Regions from separate parts of the Peribacillus sp. NJ11 genome, predicted to be linked through region 2. Evidence: riboswitches for the same ligand, from Rfam matches in the RefSeq annotation. Region 2 holds a riboswitch; the other holds the start of a gene.

Region 1 (3,660 bases), 4.3 Mb from region 2:
TTATTGCTAGAAAAACTCGCCACATCAGAAAGTAAAATATCTTGAAGTAGTAAAACTCTGCTGAATAGAAACTTTTCAAACCGACAAAATAGATAACATGAAATATTTCCTTTTGAAAGGAGCGAAAAGCATGACATCCGAGCAGGATTATACGGCAGCAAATCTGTCACCAGATTTATTGAATGAACTGAAAAGCTTTGAAAGCAAACTTGGCGAGGAAGCCAATAAAGAACTGATTGTCATCGCCTATGAAAAAGAAAAGTAAACTTTGAATTAAGAAAAAAGACTCAAACACCTTTAAATGGATGGTTGAGTCTTTTTTTGCATGTACAGAAAAAGGATGCACACGTTTTTAATGAGCACCCCTTTCCCTATATTATTTACTGAATACGCCCGTTAAGACCGGCACGATTTGTTTTTTACGCGATACAACGCCCTCTAAGACGGCGATGTTATTGTTTAATGAAACGTCATATGCTTTTTCCACTGCATTGGCTGCTTTACCAAGAGCCAAGGCAACAGAATCATTGGTCAGGATATCCGTTACTACGAATAGGAATAAATCCAATTCCTTCACAGCGATGACCTCTTCAATGGCTGCTTCTAGTTCGGCCTGCTTAGCAAGGACTTCGTTCGGATCAACAGCATTGACCTGGGCTATCTCCACTTTAGCCATGCCCATGGAGAATTCTTTTGCATCAAGAGTGATAAGCTGGGCAATCGTTTTGTCGCTCAAGTCAGCTCCCGCCTTCAACATTTCCAAACCATATGTTTCAGCGTTGACTCCCGCAATATCAGCCAGTTCCATAGCTGCTGCAACGTCTTGCTCCGTGCAGGTCGGCGATTTGAACAATAAAGAATCCGAAATGATGGCAGACAGCATAAGACCTGCGATCGCTTTAGGGATTTCAACGCCGTTTTCTTTATAGATTTTATTTAAAATGGTTGCCGTACAGCCAACTGGTTCCGCACGGTAATATAAAGGATCGCTTGTTTCAAAGTTAGCGATGCGGTGATGGTCGATAACTTCCAACACACGTACTTGGTCAATATCTTCAGCACTTTGCTGGCGTTCATTGTGATCGACCAGGATCACGCCATCAGCTTCCCCTGCCACCTTTTCCACAAGACGAGGAGCTTCGAATTTGAAGTGGTCCAACGCATATTGAGTTTCACCATTCACTTCACCCAGACGAACTGGTTCAGCGTTGATACCTAACTGCTTTTTCAGATCTGCATAAGCGATTGCTGAACAGATTGTGTCTGTATCCGGGTTTTTATGTCCAAAAACTAATACTTTTTCCAAGATTTTATCTCCTTTTTCATAAATATTTTTCCGCGAATCCCCTTATCGCAATTAAGGAGAGCCACCTTTACTATACACTTTATTTTAACACAAAATCCCCTAAATTCAGTGCTTGAATTACCCATTCCCCAATAAAATCTTTCATTCTTTCACCCTCTACCTTCGCTTTGTCAATAGATAAGGGTTGGTTTTTCTCAAATATATTAGTTGAATTATCATCGTATATGGCTTACGATAATATAAGCAGAAATACTAGATATTGATTACACAAACAACACTAATAACTATATATAGAATTTTTTGTAATCCAAGGTGCCAGCGATGGCTGAAAAGGGAATCCGGTGCGAACCCGGAACTGTCCCCGCAACTGTAAATGTGACGAAATGAGAAACCACTGTATAGCTCTCTATACGGGAAGGACTCAAAGTAGGATGATCATGAGTCAGGAGACCTGCCTTGAATTTTTCACGTTTCTTATTCTTCGGGGATTGAGATGATGAAACGATAGCATAATGGCTATTTTTTCATGGCTCTTTTATTCTATCGTTTGATCCGCTCAATTTATTGGGCGGTTTTTTTTTATTTTAGCGGAAGTTTACAAGGAGGATTATTAATGACTCAAACATATAACTCTACCATAAGTGAAAATGACACCGACACGAATTCCATCCAGCTTGAGATGTTATCGAAGGAATTCGAAGGCCGTCTCGATATGGAAAAGTTCAAAAAGCGTTTTACAAAATGGCTTGATCGCAAAAGTGACTCAACCGAAGAACAGGCATCAAAGAAACTGATTCAGCTCGCTCTTGAAAGTGTCGATATCGATGCTCCCGATTGGACGTTCGTTGCTGCAGCAGAACTGTTGAATGCGATGTATAGGGATGCACAAGCCAATCGAGGTTATGAAGGCATGAGTTATGGCCCATTCTATGAACTGATCACGGAACTCTCCCAACTTTCAGAAGGCCAGCGTTACCCCATCTATAAATCAGAACTGCTCTCTTCTTATACGAAAGCGGAAATTGAGGAATTGGGTTCGGTGATCGACCCGGAAAAGGATAAATTATTTTCTTACATAGGCATCTACTTATTAAACGATCGCTACCTAGCCCGCCCAAAAAAGGACAAGGTCTACGAACTGCCCCAAGAGCGCTTCATGATCATCGCGATGGAAATCATGCGATTGGAAAAAACGGAGCACCGCCTGCAACTTATCAAAGAAGCTTACTGGGCAATGTCCAACCTTTATATGACTGTTGCGACACCTACACTCTCCAATGCAGGAAAAACGCATGGACAGTTAAGCTCTTGCTTTATCGACGCAATTGAAGATTCCATTGATGGTATCTACCTATCTAACTACGATGCCGCAAAAGTATCAAAATTCGGCGGCGGTGTCGGTCTTTACGTTGGTAAGATCCGGTCGCTTGGTTCCGATATCCGTGGTTTCTCTGGAAATAGTTCCGGCACGACTCCTTGGATTCGACTATTCAACCAGACAGCTGTCAGTGTCGATCAATTGGGGCAACGTAAAGGTGCCATCGCGATTTACTTGGATGCCTGGCATAAAGATATCATGAGCTTTCTTGATTTGAAGACGCAAAACGGGGATGACAGATTAAAAGCCCATGATATTTTTACGGGTGTATGCATTCCTGATTTATTCATGGAGGCTGTACGTGACAGAAAAGAATGGTATCTTTTCGATCCGCATACCGTCAAGCAAACCCTTGGATTCTCACTTGAAGACCTTTACGACGAGAAGAAAGGCGAAGGAAGCTTCAGGAATCATTATGCACTTGCTGTCGAGGCCGCAGAAAATGGTACGCTTCCAAACTATAGCTTTGAAAAGATCAATGCGATGGACATCATGAAAAGCATTATGATTTCTCAATTAGAAGAAGGCGTACCATACATGTTCTACCGCGATGAAGTGAACCGGAAGAATCCAAATAAACATAAAGGTATGATTTATTGTTCTAACCTTTGCACCGAGATTGCCCAAAACTTAAGCCCTTCGACGATCACGGATGAATACGAAACAGAAGATGGAGATGTCGTTGTTGTTCGTAAAAGCGGCGATTTCGTTGTCTGCAACCTTTCATCCATTAACTTGCCCCGTGCGGTGAGCAGCGATGTTTTGGAAAGGTTGATTCCCATTCAGATCCGGATGCTGGATAACGTAATCGATGTGAATAATCTTCCGGTCAAGCAAGCATCCATCTCGAACAAACGGTACCGGGCAATTGGTTTAGGAACGTTTGGATGGCATCATTTACTTGCCACACAGAATATTTATTGGGAATCGGATGAGGCTGTTGAATATGCCGATGCATTATACGAAAAGATCGCTT
Region 2 (3,660 bases):
TCAATTCGCCTAGATTGTATTTTTTTAGGAAATTCATCACAACCACTGTCAATAATCCCTCGCTGATTGCCAAGGGAATTTGGGTCAGGGCAAATATTCCTGCAAATTTATTGAATGAGGCCATGAATCCACCTACCTCGGATGGAAAAGCAAGTGCAAGTTGAACGGAAGTTACCACATAGGTTCCTAAATCGCCAAAAGCAGCTGCCAAGAAAACGGCCAGCGAAAAAGACCACCCCAATTTAGTTGCGCCCTTGAAGACAAAGTAAGCAATGAAAGGTCCGCATACAGCCATGGAAAATGCATTGGCCCCTAATGTCGTCAATCCACCGTGAGCCAGTAGAACAGCTTGAAATAATAGAACGATGGAGCCTAAGACACTCATGGCCAATGGCCCGAATAATATGGAACCTAAACCAACTCCGGTAGGGTGTGAAGAACTTCCAGTAACGGAAGGAATCTTCAAGGCAGATAATATGAATACGAATGCACCCGATAGACCGAGCATCATTTTTGTTTCTGGGTTTTCCCTTACTTTGGACCTAATGGACCGGTAACCCAAGATTAAAAATGGAAGGGTCACGGCCCACCAAAATATGGCCCATTCAATTGGTAAAAAGCCCTCCATGATATGCATGGCCATCGCACGTTTTGGGACAAGAAGCAGTAAAATGACAAAATAAAGAATTTTCCAATTGACTCTTTTCATTCTTTCTCCTTTCAACACCTTTAATTTTTCTGATCAAAACTTTAGAAGAAAAGCGGCGCCCAACATAAAAAGCACTTCTCTCAAAAGAAAGAAGTGCGTAATGAACAGGAATTTTGCAGCATAAACCAATATGGGCCATTCTGCCTGATCCGCACACCCATCCTCGTAGGTTGAAACAGTTTCACGCTTCATGGCAGGTCTCCTGGCTTAGGTTCATTGTCCCGTTACATCCTTCCCATCTCATTTGACAGTGGATTAATGTTAACGTAATAGGACTTCCCTTTACAGTGGCGGGACCGCTCCGGACTTTCACCGGCTTCCCTTTTAAGCTGAATTCCGAGAAATTCAACACCATAAAACTTATGTAATTATTTCGAAAATTCTCGTATAGTGTACCATAAAGAAATAATTCCAGCTACACTCTCTTTTTTTTTTTTTTTGACTAAGAATGCAGAGAGGAAAGGCTTATGGCTGGATTTACACTATTAAACTTTTCTAAACAGTCGGAATAAACTATTGAATTTTGCTAAAGTTGTTATATGATAGATAAGGTTAGCTATAATTGTATAATAAAACCAAATATTTCATTTTAAAAGTGCTCTTGTGTGAATTTCCAAGGGATAATAGGGAAATCGGTGAAAATCCGATGCAGCCCCCGCTACTGTAAACGCTGATGAATTGTCGATAACCACTGGCTTAAAGCCGGGAAGGGACAAAGTAAAATGAAGCGTAAGCCAGGAAACCTGCTTTTGAAATTGTATGATACTTTTCGGAGGGAAAGGTAGAAGGACTATGACGATTTTGGGAGATTCAGCATATTTGCGGAGGGCTCCTCATTCATATAGTTTTTTAAACCTTGACTCTTATGTTAAGGTTTTTTATTTTGCCTTTTCCCTGAACTCAGGAGGAAGAAGATGACTACTTGGAACTTGAAGGGTACAAATACGCATTTGTTGATTTGCAATGGAAGCAGTTGCATGAAAAAGGGCGGGGAAGAAGTAACTCAAGCGATTCGCGATGAAATTACTTCAAAGGGACTGGATTTGAAAATTCATACAACAAGGACACGCTGTAACGGAAGATGTAAGGATGCCTGCGTTGTGATTGCCTATCCCCAAGGGAAATGGTATAGAGTGGATACGCCTGATTTCGGTCGGGAGATTGTCAGCAATATCGAAGATGGGGAATATGTTCCACAGATGATCTACCAATTCAGTGATGGGGAAATGACGCCTAATCCGGATTTTCCTGCTCATACGGGTATTTCAAAGAACAAATCGTAAAAGGAGATGTCTTAATGAGTACAAACGGTAAATTATTCGTCGTGGGCTTTGGACCAGGGAATTTTGAACACATTACCAAACGTGCTGTCGAAGCCCTTCAAGAAAGTGACTACATCATTGGTTATAAAACTTATGTTGAACTCATTCAGGGACTGCTTACAGATCAAACGATCATTAGTACGGGGATGACTGAAGAGGTATCACGTGCTCAGGAAGCAGTAAAACAAGCGGAGTTGGGAAAAAAAGTGGCTGTCATTTCCAGTGGGGATGCCGGAGTGTACGGGATGGCAGGGTTGGTTTATGAAGTATTGATTGAAAAAGGTTGGAAAGAAGAAACTGGAGTGGGCATTGAAGTCATTCCTGGTATTTCTGCAATCAACTCTTGTGCGTCTTTACTTGGGGCACCAGTCATGCACGATTCGTGTACGATCAGCCTCAGTGATCATTTAACTCCTTGGGACCTAATCGCTAAAAGGGTGGAAGCAGCTGCAATGGCTGATTTTGTCATTGCGCTTTATAATCCGCGCAGCGGCAGGCGGACTAGGCAAATTGTTGAAACACAGAAAATTCTCCTTCGCTACCGTTCGCCAGATACACCTGTCGGGTTGGTGAAAAGTGCTTATCGCGATCGGCAGGATATTGTCATAACCAATTTGAAAGATATGTTGAATCACGATATTGGAATGTTGACCACCGTCATTATCGGTAATTCATCCACTTTTTTATACGATGACAAAATAATCACACCAAGAGGCTATCAGAGGAAATATACATTGAATTCGGAAAAGCAAACATTGAAGCCGCATCAGCGTCTGCAAAAAGAAGCGGAACCGTGGGCATTAGATCAAGAAGCCGATTCCATGCAAGAAACCTCTACGAAGTCTGCTGGAGGAGTTGGATTACTTACAAAAGCTCCAGAAAAGAAGTCCACTTCTTTTGAAATGGCAATGGAAGCCTTGTCAAGAGTGAAGGGTCAAACCGTTCAGCAATCCATTAAGCCGATTGTCCAGCAAAAAATGGAGTCGGTATTCGAACTTGCCGTAAGTCCAGGTGTGGCGAATAAACAATTCACTCCCAAACAAATGATGACACTTGCGGAAGTTGTCGGGGAAAAGGGAACGATGGAATACACGCCAAATCATAAGATCGTTTTAAAGATCCCGACAACGGACCCGGAAGTCATTACGGGGAAATTGCAATCAGCAAACTTTCTATTATCGCCGATTGGAGATGTACTGACGTTAAAAGCCTGTGATTTCTGTGATGGTGAAAAAGCGGAATCCATACCATATGCGGATGAAATACACCGGGTGCTTGGCGGAATGAAAATGCCTAAGGAACTGAACATCGGATTTAATGGGTGTGGAATGGCTTGTTATAGTGCCGTGATGGATGACATCGGGATTGTCTTCCGAAAAGGGAAGTTCGACTTATTTCTTGGAGCTAAACCGGTTGGAAGAACGGCCCATCCAGGTCAGCCGGTAGCTGAAGGCATTGAACCGGAACGGCTTGTTGAATTGATTACGGACATTGTCGGGGAGTATAAGCAAAATGCCCATCCAAATGAGCGGCTTTTTAAATACTTCAAACGTTCAAAAAAGATACAGAATTTTTCTTATCAGGACATTGCTCCCAAAATAAACATAGAGCCTGCGCCTTGTGAAGACT

What was found. A riboswitch is a leader RNA that binds a small molecule or an ion and turns the genes downstream of it on or off. The one in region 2 is predicted to bind cobalamin.
Region 1: another riboswitch for cobalamin. It lies ahead of QUF86_RS00250 (ribonucleoside-diphosphate reductase subunit alpha); the one in region 2 lies ahead of QUF86_RS21160 ((2Fe-2S) ferredoxin domain-containing protein).

The regions. Positions count from the first base shown of each region.
Region 1 covers NZ_JAUCFO010000001.1:47,402-51,061, forward strand. The annotation lists gene QUF86_RS00235 (SulP family inorganic anion transporter) at 1-45, shown strand, start outside; gene QUF86_RS00240 (hypothetical protein) at 131-265, shown strand; gene QUF86_RS00245 (manganese-dependent inorganic pyrophosphatase) at 377-1,306, opposite strand; cobalamin riboswitch at 1,600-1,779, shown strand; gene QUF86_RS00250 (ribonucleoside-diphosphate reductase subunit alpha) at 1,920-3,660, shown strand, end outside.
Region 2 covers NZ_JAUCFO010000001.1:4,309,531-4,313,190, reverse strand. The annotation lists gene QUF86_RS21170 (energy-coupling factor ABC transporter permease) at 1-709, opposite strand, end outside; gene QUF86_RS21165 (hypothetical protein) at 743-901, opposite strand; cobalamin riboswitch at 885-1,080, opposite strand; cobalamin riboswitch at 1,286-1,474, shown strand; gene QUF86_RS21160 ((2Fe-2S) ferredoxin domain-containing protein) at 1,624-1,992, shown strand; gene cobJ (precorrin-3B C(17)-methyltransferase) at 2,007-3,660, shown strand, end outside.